Regions from separate parts of the Azospirillum sp. B2RO_4 genome, predicted to be linked through region 4. Evidence: predicted binding sites of a transcription regulator. Region 4 holds the regulator's gene; each other region holds the start of a gene.
The links. The regulator PhoB, encoded in region 4, activates phosphate uptake and scavenging genes when phosphate is short. The targets are predictions, from matches to a motif close to TNTCATAAAACTGTCA.
Positions count from the first base shown of each region.

Region 1 (4,254 bases), on a different replicon from region 4:
ATCAGGCCGGCGGTCAGGATGCCGATGCCATAGGGCGGGCCCATGAACAGGTTGCCGATGCCGGGGATCTGGCCCAGCGTGTTGATCAGGAAGGGCTGGATCGTCGACTGCATGAAGGGGGCGAAGACGAACAGGCCCCAGATGCCGTAGATGATGCTGGGGATGCCGGCGAGCAGCTCGATGGCGACGCCGAGCGGGCGCTTCAGCCAGGCCGGGCACATCTCGGTGATGAACAGCGCGATGCCGAAGCTGACGGGAATGCCGACGGCCATGGCGATGAGGGAGGTGACCAGCGTGCCGTAAATCGGGGCGAGCGCGCCGAATTGCTCGGTCACCGGGTTCCAGACTTCGGTTCCGACGAATCCGAAGCCGAACTCACGCAGTGCCGGAAGCGCGCCGTCGATCAGGGAAACCGTGACGCCGCCCAGGATCAGCAGGACGAGCAGCGCGAATGCGAGGGTGGCGTTGCGGAAGGCCGCATCCTGCAGGCGCTGGCGGCGGGCCCGTCGGGCGGTGGAGGCGTGTGCGTCGGTCAAGGTCAGCGCGATCTCGGTCATGGCCGCTCCGTGAGGCGTGCGGTGGGAACGGCGCAATTTCCGTTCCCACCGGCGATCATGCCCTCGGGCAAGCCGTCCGCCGGCCCGCCCGAGGTCGGTTGGCCGTGGTTACTTGGCCGACGCGGTCCAGACCGGCTTGCCGTCGGCCTGGATGGTCTGCGCCCAGGTCTTCTGGACCAGCGACACCACCGAGTCCGGCATCGGGACATAGTCCAGCTCGGTCGCCATCTTGTCGCCGTTCTTATAGGCCCAGTCGAAGAACTTCAGCGCTTCGGCGGAAGCCGAGGCGTCCTGCGGGTTCTTGTACATCAGGATGAAGCTGGCGCCGGTGATCGGCCAGCTCTCCGCACCCGGCTCGTCCGTCAGCAGGACGTAGTAGCCCTTGCTGTTGGCCCAGTCGGCGTTGGCGGCGGCAGCCTGGAAGGCCTCGATCTTCGGCGTGACGGTCTTGCCGTCCTTGTTCTGCAGATCGAGGTAGGTGATGTTGTTCTGCTTGGCGTAGGCGTACTCGACGTAGCCGACCGAGCCGTCCGTCTGCTTGACCATGTTGGCCACGCCTTCGTTGCCCTTGGCGCCGATGCCGGCCGGCCACTGGACGGAGGTGTTGGCGCCGATCTGGGTCTTGAACTTCGGGCTGGTCTTCGACAGGTAGTCGGTGAACAGGAAGTTGGTGCCCGACCCGTCGGAACGGTACACCGGGGCGATGGCGGTGTTCGGCAGGTTGACGTTCGGGTTCAGCGCCTTGATCTGCGGGTCGTTCCACTTGGTGATCTCGCCCATGTAGATGTTGGCGAGAACGGTGCCCGACAGCTTCACTTCACCGGACTTGATGCCCTTCAGGTTCACGACCGGAACGACGCCGCCCATGATCATCGGGAACTGGATCAGACCGGCCTGCTCCAGATCCTCCGGCTTCAGCGGCATGTCCGAGGCGCCGAAGGTGACCGTCTTGGCCTTGATCTGCTTGATGCCGCCGCCCGAACCGATCGACTGGTAGTTCAGGCCCGTGCCCGTGTCCTTCTTGTAGGCGTCGGCCCACTTGGCATAGATCGGGTACGGGAAGGTGGCACCGGCGCCGGAGATGTCGGCGGCCGAGGCGACCGACAGCGGGGCGACCGACACGGACAGAGCGGCCAGGGCACCGAAGGCGGCGCAGCGAACGAACGCCGAAGTCATGGTTTTCACGGCAAAACTCCCGATAGGTTTGGACGGTGTCGTTGGGTTGGAGAAAGGCCCGGCCTCGGCCGGACGTCGTAACCCGCCTTCTTCGTCGCGGTGACCATAGCCGCCGCCAGTGACGGGTTTGTTTTGTTTACGTGTCAGTTTTATGAAACCGACCCGCTCTTGCCCGAAGCCGCACGCTCATCGCGCGGCCCGGATTTCCTGAAGGAACAGATGCACGGCGGAGCCGAGGCTGGTCGCCTCGTGCGACAGGCTTTCCGCCACCTGCAGCACGTCGCCGGCCTGGGCGCGCACCTTGGCCGCGGCCTCCGACAGGCCGGCGACATGGTCGGAGGCCGCCTGGGTGCCGACCGCGACGCGGTGGGAGCTGTCGACGATGCTCGACGTGATGGTCGCCTGTTCCTCCACCGCCGCGGCGATGGCCGAGGCGTTGGATTCGATGCGCTGGACGCTGCCGGTCATGGTCGCCACAACCTCCGCCGTTTCACGGCTGGCCGCCTGGGTCGCGGCGATCTGGCGGGCGATTTCGGCGGTCGCCTGGGCGGTCTGGCCGGCAAGGGCCTTCACCTCCCCGGCGACCACCGCGAAGCCGCGGCCCATCTCCCCTGCCCTCGCCGCCTCGATGGTGGCGTTCAGCGCCAGAAGGTTGGTCTGGCCGGCGATCTCGTCGATCAGCCCGACGACGGTGCCGATCTCGCCCGCCGTGCTCGACAGGTCGGCGACGGTCGCCTTCACCTGCTCCGCCCCGGCTGCGGTGTCGCCAATGATGCGGGCCGATTCGCCGGTGCGCTTGCTGATCTCGGCGATGGACTGCGAGATTTCCGACGCGGCCGTCGCCACCTGCTGGATCCCCGCCGCCATCTCGCCGGACAACTGCATGGCGGCCTCGGCGCGGTCGTTGGCGTTGGCGGCGATATCGGTCAGCGAGCGGGCGCGGGCGGCCATGACGCTCGCCGCCTCGGCCAGGGTCTCGACGCTGCTCAGCACGTTGCGTTCGAACTGGTCGGCGATCTCCAGCATGCTGGTGCGGCGGGCCGACGCGGCGTTGCGTCGCTCGACCTCCACCTTTTCATGCGCCTCTTCCATGGCGCGGGCATTGGCGATGAAGACGAACAGGGCGCGGGCCATGTCGGTGATCTCGTCGTTGCCGTCGGCCTTCTGCTCCACCGTCAGGTCACCGTCGGCGACCCGGCGCATGGCGTCGGCCAATGCCTCCATCCGGCCGACGACGCGGCGCCCGACATAGAGCGAGACGATCAGCCCGGCCAGCAGCACGCCGGCGGTCGCCAGCAGGAACTGGATCTCGTTGGTGCGCTCCAGCGCGTCATGGGCGGCGGCGGCACCGTCGGCGGTCGCGCGCTCGGCCGATTGGACAAGCCCGTCGACCATCGCGGTCAGGGCGGCGCCGGTGCTGCGGTTGCTGTCGATCAGCGTGGCGTTCTCGGCATAGGCTGCCAGTTCGCCGCCGCGCAGAGCCAGAATGCCGTCGTCGCCGAAGCCGAGCGCCAGCAGCCGCTCCGCCAGCCGGCGGACCTCCGCGCCAAGATCGTCGCCGGCGTCCTGCAAGGTGCCGCGGATCGTCGCCGCCAGCGGATCGAGCGTGCGGCGGGCGGCGGTCAGGCGGGCCGGCGTTTCCGCATTGCCGGCCTCGGCGAGCTTGCCGGCCAGCAGGTTGGCGTCGGCCATCAGTCCGCTCAGCACGGTGTAGCGATGCTGGGCCGCCGGCACGACGTTGGTCGACAAATCCTGCATGCGTTCGGCAATCGCGTTGCCGGCCTCGGCGATGCGGCCGCGGGAATTCAGCATCAGCGGCAGCATGCGGGCGTTGGCGTCGCGGTCCAACCGGACGATGTCATCTACGGCGGCGGCCAGAGATTCGGCCAGCTTCTGCGCCTCTTCAGCCGGAATGCCGGGATTGAGCTGGCGGACGCGGCGCATGTAGACGCTCTTGTCGCCGTCGCCATAGGCAGCCAGCTCGTTGATCGTCGCCACCACCGGGGCCGCCGCCTCGCTCTTCGCCAGCGGACGCAGTGCGCCCTGCAGGTCGGAAAGCGCGGAGTCGAAGTCGGTGGACAGCGACATCACCTTCGAGCGGTCGGTCTCGAACGTGCCGATCAGCAGCGATTTGGCCAGGGCGGCTTCCGCGCCGCGCAGCTGGAACAGCGGGATCACCGTCTGCCCCAGTTCCGCACCAATCACCGCGGAGGATTGCGAGGTTGCCTCCACCATCGCGGCGATCGCCTGGGCCAGCTGTTCGCGCGAAACCTGCATGTCCGGCTTCAGCGCGGCGAGCAGCTTGGCATGGATGTCGCTCAGCTCCGCCAGCCGGCCGCTGCGCTGTTCCTGCAGGGTCAGCCGCCGGCCAGTCGCCGTCCCCAGCGCATCGATGGTGCCGAGCAGCGAGCGGGCCGTGCCTGTCAGGTCCGCGACGCGATCCGCATCGCCCCCAGTATGACCATACCCGTCCGCCAGCCGGGCGAGTTGCCCGTCCAGCGCCGCGCGCTGTTCCGCCACG
Region 1 covers NZ_CP118490.1:492,929-497,182, forward strand. Annotated here, with positions in the region: gene pstC (phosphate ABC transporter permease subunit PstC) at 1-557, opposite strand, end outside; gene pstS (phosphate ABC transporter substrate-binding protein PstS) at 666-1,733, opposite strand; gene PWS46_RS28285 (methyl-accepting chemotaxis protein) at 1,920-4,254, opposite strand, start outside.
Region 1: pstS (phosphate ABC transporter substrate-binding protein PstS) is a predicted target of PhoB. The motif match lies at 1,875-1,890, and genes of this name have one in related genera.

Region 2 (4,254 bases), 1.4 Mb from region 4:
GGGATCGCTCAGCACACCGGTGTCCACCGCCTCGCCCGCGACGATCCACTCCCATTCCCGCCGCACCGCCACGGCGGCGGAATCGCCGGTGCTGGCGCTGTTGACGGTCTTCAGGGTCTGGATGAAACGCTCGCCCTCCTGCCGCACGCGCAACGCCACGCCGTTGGCGGCCAGCTTCAGGTCGGGGGTGTCGAAATAGGCAGTGCGCAGCCGCTGCGTCGCCGCCGGCCCATCGGCCAGCGCCTGCAGCGCCGGAAGGGCGGCAACCCGCGCCAGATCCGCCGAAGCGGCATGGAGCTTCAACTCCACCTCGCGGAAGGCGGCGGGGGTGGAGGTCTGCGCATCGGGGAGTGCGGACGGGCTGGCGGGCGGAATGGCGGGTGGCAAGGGTCGGCATCCTCCCGTATCCGGCCGGGAACGGCCTGGAATGACTCAGGTGGTTCCGTGGATACTCCAACCGCCGCCGCAGGTTAAGAGAGTTTACGCGGCTGCACAAAATCCGCCAGCCGCCCCGCCCCCAGTTCCAGGTCGGCCCAATGCAGCGTTTCGAAGACCAGAACGGCGCAGGCGCCGGTCGGAAACTTGTCGGCCAGCGCATGACGCAGCCCATGGTCGCCGCTGCCGGTCAGGGCGTTCGCCAACTCGTGCAGGTCCGGATTGTGCGCCACCAGCATCAGGCCGGTCGCCGAATCCGGCGCGTCGCGCAGCCGTTCCAGCAGCGTGCGGGCGCCGCACAGGTAAAGCCCCCGCTCATGCTCCACCGGTGGATAGGGCGCACCGATGGCCGCCATCACCCGCTTGCGCGTCTCCACCGCCCGCACTGCCGTGGAACACAGCACGAGGTCCATGTGGGCGTGATGCTTGGCCAGATAGTTGCCGACGAGGGTGGCCGCCTTCTCGCCGCGGGCGTTCAGCGGCCGGTCGTGGTCGCCCAGCGACGGATCGTCCCAGGAGGATTTGGCGTGGCGCAGCAGGAACAGCGTCTTCATGGCGGCAATCGGTCGCGGCTGGGGAGGGGAAGGGGGAGGCGAGGTCGCAGCCTATAGCCAAATGGGAGTCCTGAAACCGTAACGCATATGGGATACTCTGTCTGCCCACCATATAACCGTCGTCGGCACCGCTGGAAGGCAGGCGCCGACGTTCGGGATTTCAAAGATTTCAGAGGTCGACGTGACGCAACTCCAGGAACTCGATTCGGTCGGTATCGAGCCAAACGCACCGGAACGCTTCATCAACCGGGAGCTGTCGTGGCTGGCCTTCAACCAGCGCGTCCTGGATGAGGCGGCCAACCCAAATCACCCGCTTCTGGAGCGGCTGCGCTTCCTGTCGATCTCCGCCAGCAATCTCGACGAATTCTACATGGTCCGCGTCGCCGGCCTGAAAGGGCAGGTGGCCGCCGGCGTGAAGGCTCCGAGCCCGGAGAATCTGACCCCCGCCCAGCAGTTGTCCGCGGTGAAGCAGCGCATCTCCCTGCTGATGGACAGCCAGCAGACGATGTGGCGCACGCTGAAGGGAGAGCTGCGGGAGGCCGGCATCTCCGTGGTCGATCCCAAGGACCTGAGCGAAGGCGAACTGGACTGGCTGGAAGCGAAGTTCCTGGACGACATTTTCCCGATCCTGACCCCCATCGCCGTCGATCCCGCCCACCCCTTCCCGTTCCTGCCCAATCTCGGATTCTCGCTGGCGCTGCAGCTGCATGATCCGGTCAAGGGCCGTCACATCGACGCCCTGGTGCCGCTGCCCTCGCAGTTGGAGCGGTTCCTGCGCCTGCCCGGCTCGGACATCCGTTTCCTCCAACTGGAAAAGGTGGTGATGCAGTTCATCGACCGCCTGTTCCCTCCGTTCCAGGTCAAGGCGCACGGCGTCTTCCGCGTCCTGCGCGACAGCGAGATCGAAATCGAGGAAGAGGCCGAAGATCTCGTCCGCACCTTCGAAAGCGCGCTGAAGCGCCGCCGCCGCGGCAGCGTCATCCGGCTCGCCACCGACAGCGGCATGGCGGCCGACCTGCGCGATTTCCTGCGCCATGAGCTGAACGTCGCGTCGGACGACGTCTTCATCCTGGATGGGCTGATCGGCCTGACCGACACCAAGCAGCTGATCGTCGACGAGCGGCCGGATCTGGTCTTCCGCCCCTTCAACGCCCGTTTCCCGGAACGGATCCGCGATTTCGGCGGCGACTGCTTCGCGGCGATCCGCCACAAGGACATCGTCGTTCATCACCCGTACGAGTCGTTCGACGTGGTGGTGCAGTTCATCCGGCAGGCGGCGCGCGACCCGCAGGTGGTGGCGATCAAGCAGACGCTCTACCGTACCAGCAAGGACAGCCCCATCGTCGCCGCCCTGATCGAGGCGGCGGAGGCCGGCAAGTCGGTGACCGCGCTGGTCGAGCTGAAGGCCCGCTTCGACGAGGAGGCGAACATCCGCTGGGCGCGCGATCTGGAGCGCGCCGGCGCCCAGGTGGTCTACGGCTTCGTCGACCTGAAGACCCACGCCAAGGTGTCGCTGGTGGTCCGGCGCGAGAAGAAGGCGCTGCGCAGCTACGTCCATTTCGGCACCGGCAACTATCACCCGATCACCGCGAAGATCTACACCGACCTGTCCTTCTTCACCTGCGACCCGGCGCTGTGCCACGACGCCGCCGTCATGTTCAACTTCATGACCGGCTATGCGACGCCGAAGGTGCTGGAGAAGATCGCCATCGCGCCGATCACGCTGCGCCAGCGCCTGTCCGACCTGATCGAGGCGGAGATCGCCCATGCCGCGGCCGGCCGTCCGGCGTCCATCTGGGTGAAGCTGAACTCGCTGGTCGATCCGGTCATTATCGACAAGCTGTACAAGGCGTCGCAGGCCGGCGTGCAGATCGACATGATCATCCGCGGCATCTGCTGCCTGCGGCCGGGCGTGAAGGGGCTGTCGGAGAATATCCGGGTGCGCAGCATCGTCGGCCGCTTCCTCGAACATGGCCGCGTCATCTGCTTCGGCAACGGCCATCCCATGCCCAGCAACCAGGCCAAGATCTTCATATCCTCGGCCGACTGGATGACCCGCAACCTGGACCGCCGCATCGAAACGCTGGTTCCCATCGAAAACCCGACGGTGCACGAACAGGTGCTCGACCAGATCATGGTCGCCAACATGAAGGACGACGCAAGCACCTGGAAGCTGGGCCCCGATGGCGTGTACCATCGGATCAAGGCTGGCCCGGACGCGTTCAGCGCCCATAATTACTTCATGACCAACCCCAGCCTGTCCGGCCGGGGCAGCGCGCTCAGCAGCAAGCGCACGCCGCCGCGGCTGATGCTGCACGCGGTGTCCTGAGGGCGGGTGACGGGAGCGAGAGCATGAGCAAGGACAAACGCGCGGCCGCCATCCCCGGCGATGTCGGGCAGGCGGGTGCCGCCGGATTCGGCATGGCCGCCGTGCCCGATTATGCGCCCGACCACGTAGGCGAGCGCGTCGGCGTGATCGACATCGGTTCCAACTCGATCCGCTTGGTCGTCTATGACGGGCTGACCCGGTCGCCACTCGCGCTGTTCAACGAGAAAGTGCTGTGCGGCCTCGGTCGGGGCGTGGAGAAGTCGGGCGTGCTGAACCCCGACGGCGTCGCCCAGGGGTTGGTGGCGCTGGAACGTTTCGCCACGCTGGCCCAGGGCATGCGGGTTGGCCGGCTGGATGTGATCGCCACCGCCGCCGTGCGCGACGCCAGCGACGGTGCCGCCTTCGTCGATGCCATCCGCCGCCGCGCCGGCCTGACCGTCCGCGTCATCAGTGGCGAGGAGGAGGCCCGGCTGTCGGCCATGGGCGTGCTGTCGGGCACCCCCGGCGCCGACGGCCTCGTCGGCGATCTCGGCGGCGGCAGCCTGGAGTTGGTGACGCTCGACCGCGGCGTGATCGGCAAGCAGGTGACGCTTCCGCTTGGTCCCTTGCGGCTGATGGAGGTCGGCTCGACGAAGGGCGGCCCGGCCAAGCTGATCGACCAGCATCTGGAATCGCTGCCCTGGCTGGCGGCGATGAAGGGCCGGCCCTTCTACCCGGTCGGCGGAAGCTGGCGCGCCATCGCCAAGCTGCATATGGAGCAGTCCGGTCACCCGCTGCACATCATCCACCACTACACCATCCCCGCCGCCGACGCGCGCGAGTTCACCGGGCTGATCGGGCGGCAGAGCCGCTCGTCGCTGGAAAAGATGGCGGGATCGCGCCGGCGGCTCGACACGCTGCCCTTTGCCGGGCTGGTGCTGGAGCGGCTGCTGCGCA
Region 2 covers NZ_CP118485.1:1,334,067-1,338,320, forward strand. Annotated here, with positions in the region: gene PWS46_RS06320 (CHAD domain-containing protein) at 1-387, opposite strand, end outside; gene PWS46_RS06325 (SixA phosphatase family protein) at 471-989, opposite strand; gene PWS46_RS06330 (RNA degradosome polyphosphate kinase) at 1,171-3,318, shown strand; gene PWS46_RS06335 (Ppx/GppA phosphatase family protein) at 3,342-4,254, shown strand, end outside.
Region 2: PWS46_RS06330 (RNA degradosome polyphosphate kinase) is a predicted target of PhoB. The motif match lies at 1,056-1,071, and genes of this name have one in related genera.

Region 3 (4,254 bases), 860 kb from region 4:
TGGTCAAAGGCCCCTCTGCCAATGCGCGCTCGATGGCGGCGTCCAGACCGGGGTCGTCGGCTTTGGAATACAACACACCCATGGCCAGTCCTCCGTCATCAATAGCCACTGCTGTAACTCTCGGCACGGGGTGACAGGCTGTCAAGCGGTGCGCTAGGCTGCCGTCCATGACCATCGAATCCAATCCTCCCGCCACACCGCCCGACCGTTCCAGCCGCGAATATCCCGACCGCCCCTGGGTCGGTGTCGGGGCCGTCGTCTGGCGCGGGGACAAGGTGCTGCTGATCCGGCGGGGCAAGGCGCCGCGGATGGGACAATGGAGCCTGCCGGGCGGGGCGCAGTCGGTCGGCGAAACCGTGTTCGAAACCGCGGTGCGCGAGGTGCGGGAGGAGACCGGGCTGGAGGTGGTGCCGACCGGGATCGTCACCGTGGTCGACGCCATCACCCCCGATGCCGAGGGGCGCGTCCATTACCACTATACGCTGGTCGAAGTGGCGGCGGAGAGCGCCGAGGGCGACCCGATCTGCGCCGACGATGCGCTGGAAGCCTGCTGGGCCACCGCAGACGAGGCCGGTGAACTGACGGAATGGGACGAGACCCGGCGGGTCATCCTGATGTCTGCGGCCCAGCGGCGGACCCCGACCCCATAGGCCGCAGGGTGCCGATGACGCTGCGCTCGGCCAGGAACCCGCTCACCCCGTCGGCGCTCAGCGGGCGCGACAGCCAATAGCCTTGCAGCACGTCGCAGCGGTAGGCCTGCAGGTAGAGCCGCTGTTCCGGCGTCTCCACCCCTTCCGCCACCACGCCCAAATCCAGCGCATGGGCCAGCGCCACCACAGCCTGGACGATGGCGGCGGCGTCGCGGTCCTCCACCATCGCCTGGACGAACTGCTTATCGATCTTCAGCGCCTCCACCGGCACCCGGCGCAGGGTCGCCAGCGACGACCAGCCGGTGCCGAAATCGTCCAGCACCAGCCGGATTCCGGCGCCGCGCAGTTGCAGCAAGGCCTCGCGGGCGTCGGCACCTTGGCTGAACATGCTGGTTTCGGTCAGCTCCAGCTTCAGGTTGGCGGCCGGCAGGCCGGTCTCCGCCAGGATCGCCAGCACCTTCAGCACCAGCCCCGGATCGTCGAGCTGCCGCGCCGACAGGTTCACCGACACCGGAATATCGGGATAGCCGGCGCGCAGCCAGCCGGCGGCCACCCTGCAGGCGGTCCGCAGGGTCCATTCGCCCAGAAGATGGATCGCCTCCCCCTGCTCCGCCATCGGCACGAAGACGTCGGGCGGCAGCATGGTGCCGTCGGACAGGCGCCAGCGCGACAGCGCCTCGAACCCGGTCAGGCGGTTGGTGACGACGTCCGCCTGCGGCTGAAAGACCAGGGAAAGTTCCTGCCGGTCGATGGCGTCGCGTACCCGCTCGGCGAATCCGGCGTCGGATGCCCCCTGTGCATTGGGTCCGTTCGACGTCGCGTGCGTGTTCGCCACCGTCCGCTCCTCTCGACAACCGTTCCTTGGCACTCACTGCCATAACAACCACAGGAGCGGTTTGTTAACCATGTCGCGAAAGAGCTTGACGAATTTTATATGGTTACGAAAGTGTTAACGTGGCTGGATCGGTGACAAGAAAAGGTCGAAGCGGAAGCCACGCCATACCCCCATCGGGAGCAGACGGTCACGCCCGCGCCACCCCTCGTTTGAGACGGCTGGGCAGAAGCTCCCCCGATTGATCGAGCACCGGATAGGCGGCGGCGACCAGATGGGCGTTGATCCGCCGCAGGTCGCGCAGGATGTCCAGATGAAGGGCGCTTGTCTCCACGCTTTCCTTGCGGCCGGCGCGCAGGCGGGCGAAATGGGCCTCGGTGGCGCTGGTCTCCAGATCGCGGATCACCTCCTTCTCGTGGATCAGTGCGCGGGCGGATCGGACGTCGCCCGACACGAAGACGGCGGCGGCCAGACTCTGGGTTTCGCTCAACCGTTCCAGCATGCCGGCGATCTCGGCCGCCCCCTCGGTGGAGAAGCGCAGCCTGCGCCGGATCTTCTTGGAGGCCGCTTCCATCAGGTTGCGGTCGATGATGTCGCCGACATGCTCCAGGTTGATGGTGAAGGTCAGCACGTCCGAGACCCGGCGGGCGTCGCGTTCGTCCAGATCCTCGACATTGATCTGGGTGAGGTAGCGCTTGATGGCGTCGTGCAGCCGGTCCAGCACATCGTCCATCCGCCGGATCTCCTGCACCCGCTTGCGGTCGTCGCTCTGGATCACGTCCAACGCGCCGCGCAGCATGCCGTCCACCGTGTCGGCCATGCGCAGTGCCTCACGCGACGCGTTGGCGATGGCGAGGTGGGGGACGCGGAGCGCGCTGCGGTCGAGATAGAGCGGCATTGCCGGATCGGCCACCGCAACCCGCTCCGGGAACATCCGGGTGAGGATCCGCGCGAACCAGGGAAGCGGCCCGATGAACAGCCCGGCCATCGCCAGATTGAAGGCAAGGTGGAAATTGGCCGCCAGCCGCGTGGCATCCGGCGACACCGCCTGCAAGCCGGCCGTGATTGGCCCCAGAAGCGGCACGACAATGAGGCAGCCGACAAGCCGGTTGATGAGGTTGCCCACCGGCAGCCGCCTTGCCGCCGGGTTGCGCCCATCGCCGCCCGGCCCCTCCACCACCGGATTGACGGCGCTGCCCAGATTGGCGCCGGCGACCATGGCGACCGCCGCCTCCGGCCCGATCACCCCGCCGCTGGCCAGCGAGGCGATCAGCAGGATGGCGGCGACGCTGGAATGGGCGGCCCAGGACAGCAGTGCCGCCAGCATCACCGCCACCACCGGATCGGCGGTCAGCATCGCCAGCATCCGCCGCAGCATCGGCGCGTTCTCGGCCGGGGCGATGGTCGCCAGCAGCAAATGCAGCGACAGCAGCATCAGGCCCAGCCCGATGGCGACCCGGCCCAGGTCGCGGCTGCGCGTCCGTGCGCCGCGGCGGAAAGCGATGAAGCCGCCCAGCAGCAGGACCGGCGCCACATGGGCGACGTCGAAGGCCAGAACCTGCACGATCAGGGTGGAGCCGACATTGGCCCCCAGCATCACTGCCAGCGCCGGCATCAGCGACACCAGTCCGGTGGCTGTGAAGCCGGTCGCCATCAGGCCGGTGGCGGTGCTGCTCTGCAGCAGCATGGTGATGCCCATGCCGGACAGGAAGGCGGTCCAGCGGTTGCGCAGCCCGGCCCCCAGGATGCGGCGCAGGTCGCCGCCCAGCGCACGGGTCAACCCGCTCTGCACCATGTGCAGCCCCCACAGGAGCAGCACGACATTCCCGGCCAGTTCCAGCAGCACCCGCGTTGCCTGCATCGCACCCCCTCTTGTCGGATGGGAGGTGCGATCAGGACACACCCCTAACTGAAGGGTGGGGAGTGTCGATTGCTACGACAATATGACAGTTGGGTGACGGCGGAGGTGGAAAGGGAGCGGTGATGCCACCGCTCCCTCAAAACTCCGTCTGATCAGACGTTGAAGCGGAAGTGGAAGATGTCGCCGTCCTGAACGACATATTCCTTGCCTTCCTGGCGCATCTTGCCGGCGTCCTTCGCCCCCTGCTCGCCCCCCAGCGTGACGAAGCTGGTATAGTCGATGGTCTCGGCACGGATGAAGCCGCGTTCGAAATCAGTGTGGATGACGCCGGCCGCCTCGGGAGCCTTGGCGTTGCGGCGCACGGTCCAGGCCCGCGTCTCCTTCGGGCCGACGGTGAAGAAGGTGATCAGGTCCAGCAGCTTGAAGCCGGCACGGATCAGCTTGTTCAGGCCGGTTTCCTCCAGCCCCATCGACTCAAGGAATTCGGCCTTCTCGGCCGGGTCGGAGAGCTGCGCGACCTCGGACTCGATGGCGGCGGAGATGACGACGACCTCGGCGTTCTCGGCCTTGGCCTTCTCGGCGACCTTGGCGGAGAAGGCGTTGCCGGTGGCGGCCGCGGCTTCTTCGACGTTGCAGACATAGAGCACCGGCTTGTCGGTCAGCAGCATGAACTGCTTGAACACCGGCCGCTCGTCGTCCGACAGCTCGACGACGCGGGCGGGCTTGCCGTCCTGCAGCACCTTCAGGGCACGCTCCATCAGGTCGGCCTTGATCTTGCTGTCCTTGTCGCCGCCCTTGGCCTTCTTCTGCAGGCTGGTCAGCTGGCGTTCCAGGCTTTCCATGTCGGCGAGCATCAGCTCGGTCTCGACCACCTCGGCATCGCGCAGCGGATCGACATTGCCCTCGACATG
Region 3 covers NZ_CP118485.1:1,896,425-1,900,678, forward strand. Annotated here, with positions in the region: gene PWS46_RS08940 (hypothetical protein) at 1-82, opposite strand, end outside; gene PWS46_RS08945 (NUDIX hydrolase) at 168-650, shown strand; gene PWS46_RS08950 (EAL domain-containing protein) at 607-1,485, opposite strand; gene PWS46_RS08955 (Na/Pi cotransporter family protein) at 1,673-3,343, opposite strand; gene ychF (redox-regulated ATPase YchF) at 3,496-4,254, opposite strand, start outside.
Region 3: PWS46_RS08955 (Na/Pi cotransporter family protein) is a predicted target of PhoB. The motif match lies at 3,427-3,442, and genes of this name have one in related genera.

Region 4 (4,254 bases):
TCTGCCTCAACATGGTCGCCCTGCGGGTGGTCCGGACCTATCGGGAGAAATATGACTGACCTCGTCGAGCAGGACGTGGCGGCCGTGACGCCATCCTCCGCCCCCACCCCCGTGAAATCGCGCCTGCGTGGCGAGGCCTTCGCCCGCCGTCTGCGCGCCCGCCACGCCGCGGAGCGCCGCTTCCGGCTGGCCGGGGCCGCCGCGGTGGCGCTGGCGGCGCTGATCCTGGTGCTGCTGCTGGGCTCCATCGTCGCCAAGGGCGCCAGTGCCTTCCTGGAGGCGCGGATCCGGCTGGAGGTGACGCTGGACCCGGCGGAGGTCGCCGACCGCAACTACACCGCCCTGCTGCGCCGGGCGCTCTACGCCCAGTTCCCGCAGGTGACCGACCGCGCCGGCAAGCGCGTTTTGAACGACCTGCTGTCGTCGGGCGCGCCGTACGAGCTGGAGGCGATGGTCGCCAAGGACCCGGCGCTGGTCGGGACGACGCAGACCGTCTGGGTCCGCGCCGACGACCAGATCGACCAGCTGGTGAAGGGCGGCTACCGGCGCGACCTGCCGGAAAGCGAGCGCGGCCTCAGCGATGCCAAGGTTGCGGCAACCGACGCGCTGCTGGCCTCCGGCGCGCTGGCGCAGGGCTTCAACACCACCCTGTTCACCGCCGGCGACAGCCGCGAGCCGGAACAGGCCGGCATCGGCGGCGCCATCGTCGGCTCGCTGCTGACCCTGCTGGTGACCATGGCGCTGTCGGTGCCGGTCGGGATATCCGCCGCGGTCTATCTGGAGGAGTTCGCGCCGAAGAACCGCTGGACCGACCTGATCGAGGTGAACATCAACAACCTTGCCGCGGTGCCGTCGATCATCTTCGGCCTGCTGGGTCTCGCGGTGTTCCTCGGCTTCTTCGGCATGCCGCGCTCCGCCCCGCTGGTCGGCGGGCTGGTTATGGCGCTGATGACGCTGCCGGTCATCATCATCGCGTCCCGCGTCGCGTTGAAATCGGTGCCGCCGTCGATCCGCCAGGCGGCGCTGGGCATCGGCGCCTCTCCCCTGCAGACGGTGCTGCACCATGTGCTGCCACTGGCGATGCCCGGCATCCTGACCGGCACCATCATCGGCATGGCCCGCGCCCTGGGCGAGACGGCGCCGCTGCTGATGATCGGCATGGTCGCCTTCATCGTCGACATCCCCCACGGGCTGACCGACAGCGCCACGGTGCTGCCGGTGCAGATCTACATGTGGGCCGACAGCCCGGAACGTGCCTTCACCGAGCGCACCTCCGCGGCGATCCTGATCCTGCTCGGCGTCCTGATCCTGCTGAACGGGGCGGCCGTGATCCTGCGCAAGATTTTCGAGAGACGGTGGTGAGCGCCCCATGAGCATTCCAGGCAGCATGAAAAGCGGCATCCCGAGCCCGCTGAAGCTGCGGTCCCGTGGCGACCGGCAGCCGGACCGGGCGTCCGCCACCGCCCTGCCCGCCAAGATGACCGCCCGCGGGGTGAAGGTGTTCTATGGCGCCAAGCAGGCGTTGAAGGGCATCGACCTCGACATCCAGGAAAACCGGGTGCTGGCGCTGATCGGCCCGTCCGGCTGCGGCAAGTCGACCTTCCTGCGCTGCCTGAACCGGATGAACGACACCGTCGAGGGCTGCCGGGTCGAGGGGCGGATCGCGCTGGACGGCGAGGACGTCTATGGCAAGGCGGTCGATGCGGTTCAGCTGCGCGCCCGCGTCGGCATGGTGTTCCAGAAACCGAACCCCTTCCCCAAGTCGATCTACGACAACGTCGCCTACGGCCCGCGCATCCATGGCCTCGCGTCCGGACGGGACGAGCTGGACGAGGTGGTGCAGACCTCGCTGAAGCGCGCCGGCCTGTGGGCGGAGGTCAAGGACCGCCTGCGCGAACCCGGCACCAGCCTGTCCGGCGGCCAGCAGCAGCGGCTGTGCATCGCCCGGGCCATCGCCGTCAGCCCCGAGGTGATCCTGATGGACGAGCCCTGCTCGGCGCTCGACCCCATCGCGACCGCCCATATCGAGGAACTGATCGACGAGCTGCGGGCCAACTACACCATCGTCATCGTCACCCACAACATGCAGCAGGCCGCCCGCGTGTCGCAGCGCACCGCCTTCTTCCATCTCGGCGAGATGGTGGAGTGCGACGACACCGAGGAAATCTTCACCAACCCGCGCGACGAGCGCACCCAGGGCTACATCACCGGCCGCTATGGCTGAGCCGCTGTCCCTATGCCCGCCCCCCTTCCCTCCTGTGTTGAAAAGGCTGTGCCATGCCGGTTAACGTCGAGACGCGCGCTGTGAACGGAGCCACCATGAACGCGGCCCTCAAGCCGCTCGTCCTGATCGTCGAGGACGAGGCCGACATCCTGACGCTGCTGAAGTACAACCTGGAAAAGGAAGGCTTCCGCGTCGCCACCGCCAGCGACGGCGAGGAGGCCCTGCTGGCCGCCGGCGAACAGACGCCGCACATCGTGCTGCTCGACTGGATGCTGCCGCTGATGAGCGGGCTGGAGGTCTGCCGCCAGCTGCGCCGCAACGCCAAGACCCGCGACATCCCGATCATCATGCTGACCGCCCGCGGCGAGGAGGGCGACCGGGTGCGCGGCCTGAATTCCGGCGCCGACGACTACATCACCAAGCCCTTCTCCCCCACCGAGCTGGTTGCCCGCATGCGCGCCGTGCTGCGCCGCGCCTCCCCCGGCATGACCGACGAGGTGCTGACCTTCGCCGACGTGACGATGGATCTGGCGGCCCACCGCGTACGCCGCAACAGCCGGGACGTACATCTGGGGCCCACCGAATTCCGCCTGCTGCGCCACTTCATGCAGCATCCCGGCCGCGTCTTCTCGCGCGAACAGCTGCTCGATCTGGTGTGGGGCCATGACGTGTACGTCGAGCCGCGTACGGTCGACGTACACATCCGCCGCCTGCGCAAGGCGATGAACGAAGAGGACGAGCTGGACCTGATCCGCACCGTGCGGTCGGCGGGCTACGCGCTGGATACGAAGTCGGTGTGAGGGGAAGGTTGGGCATGCAAGGTTAGACCCCCACCTATCCTCCCCCGCTGGGCGGGGGAGGGACTGCCGCCGCTCTCCCAAACATGCACTTGTCCCCTCCCCCGCCCAGCGGGGGAGGGTTAGGGTGGGGGTCTAACGCAGCGGCACTGGTGAGATTGCCCGTCATGATCCTGCTCTTCACCGACTTCGGCCTCTCCGGCCCCTATACCGGCCAGATGAAGGCGGTGTTGGCGCAACAGGCACCCACCGTCCCCGCCATCGACCTGTTCGCCGACGCCCCGGCCTTCGACCCGCAGCTTTCGGCCTATCTGCTGGCCGCCTACGCCCCGGCCTTCCCCGCCGGCAGCGTCTTCCTCAGCGTCGTCGATCCCGGCGTCGGCACCGAGCGGCGGCCGGTGATGGTGGAAGCCGACGGGCGCTGGTTCGTCGGCCCCGACAACGGCCTGTTCGCCCTGATCGCCCGCCGCGCAACGTCGCTAAACGCCTGGAAAATCGACTGGATCCCGGACAACCTGTCCGCCAGCTTCCATGGCCGCGACCTGTTCGCTCCCGTCGCTGCGAGCCTCGCCACCGGCCGTCCTGTCGAGCGCAGCCCCCTTCCCGCCTCCGCCATCGACCGGCCGGGCTGGCCGGACGAGCTGCCGCGCATCGTCTATGTCGATGTCTACGGCAACGCCATGACCGGCCTGCGGGCATCCACCCTGCCCGCCGACGCGGTGCTGATCGCCGCCGGAACCCGCATCGCCCGAGCGCGCACCTTCGGTGCCGTCGGGCCGGGACAGCCACTGTGGTACGAGAATTCCAACGGGCTGGCGGAGATCGCCGTCAACCGCGGGCGGGCCGACCGGGTGCTGGGGCTGGCGGTCGGCGACCCGGTGACTGTGGAAACCTGAAGAAGCCCAAAAGAAAACCGCCCGGAAGCGGGTGCTTCCGGGCGGCTGTTGCTTGATCCGATGCCCTGGTCCGATGCTTGTCCGATCAGGCGTCTCGGGGGTCAGTCGTTGTTGCGCTGGCCCAGGAACTGCAGCAGGAACTGGAACAGATTGATGAAGTCCAGGTAGAGCGTCAGGGCGCCCATCAGGGCCAGCTTGCCGGTGCTCTCGTGATCGTAGCCCTCGGCGTAGCTTTCCTTGATCGACTGGGTGTCATAGGCGGTCAGACCGGTGAAGATCAGCACGCCGATGGCGGAGATCGCGAAGTGCAGGGCCGGCGACTGGAAGAAGATGTTCG
Region 4 covers NZ_CP118485.1:2,756,700-2,760,953, forward strand. Annotated here, with positions in the region: gene pstC (phosphate ABC transporter permease subunit PstC) at 1-59, shown strand, start outside; gene pstA (phosphate ABC transporter permease PstA) at 52-1,362, shown strand; gene pstB (phosphate ABC transporter ATP-binding protein PstB) at 1,478-2,224, shown strand; gene phoB (phosphate regulon transcriptional regulator PhoB) at 2,320-3,024, shown strand; gene PWS46_RS13295 (SAM hydrolase/SAM-dependent halogenase family protein) at 3,189-3,917, shown strand; gene PWS46_RS13300 (Bax inhibitor-1/YccA family protein) at 4,019-4,254, opposite strand, start outside.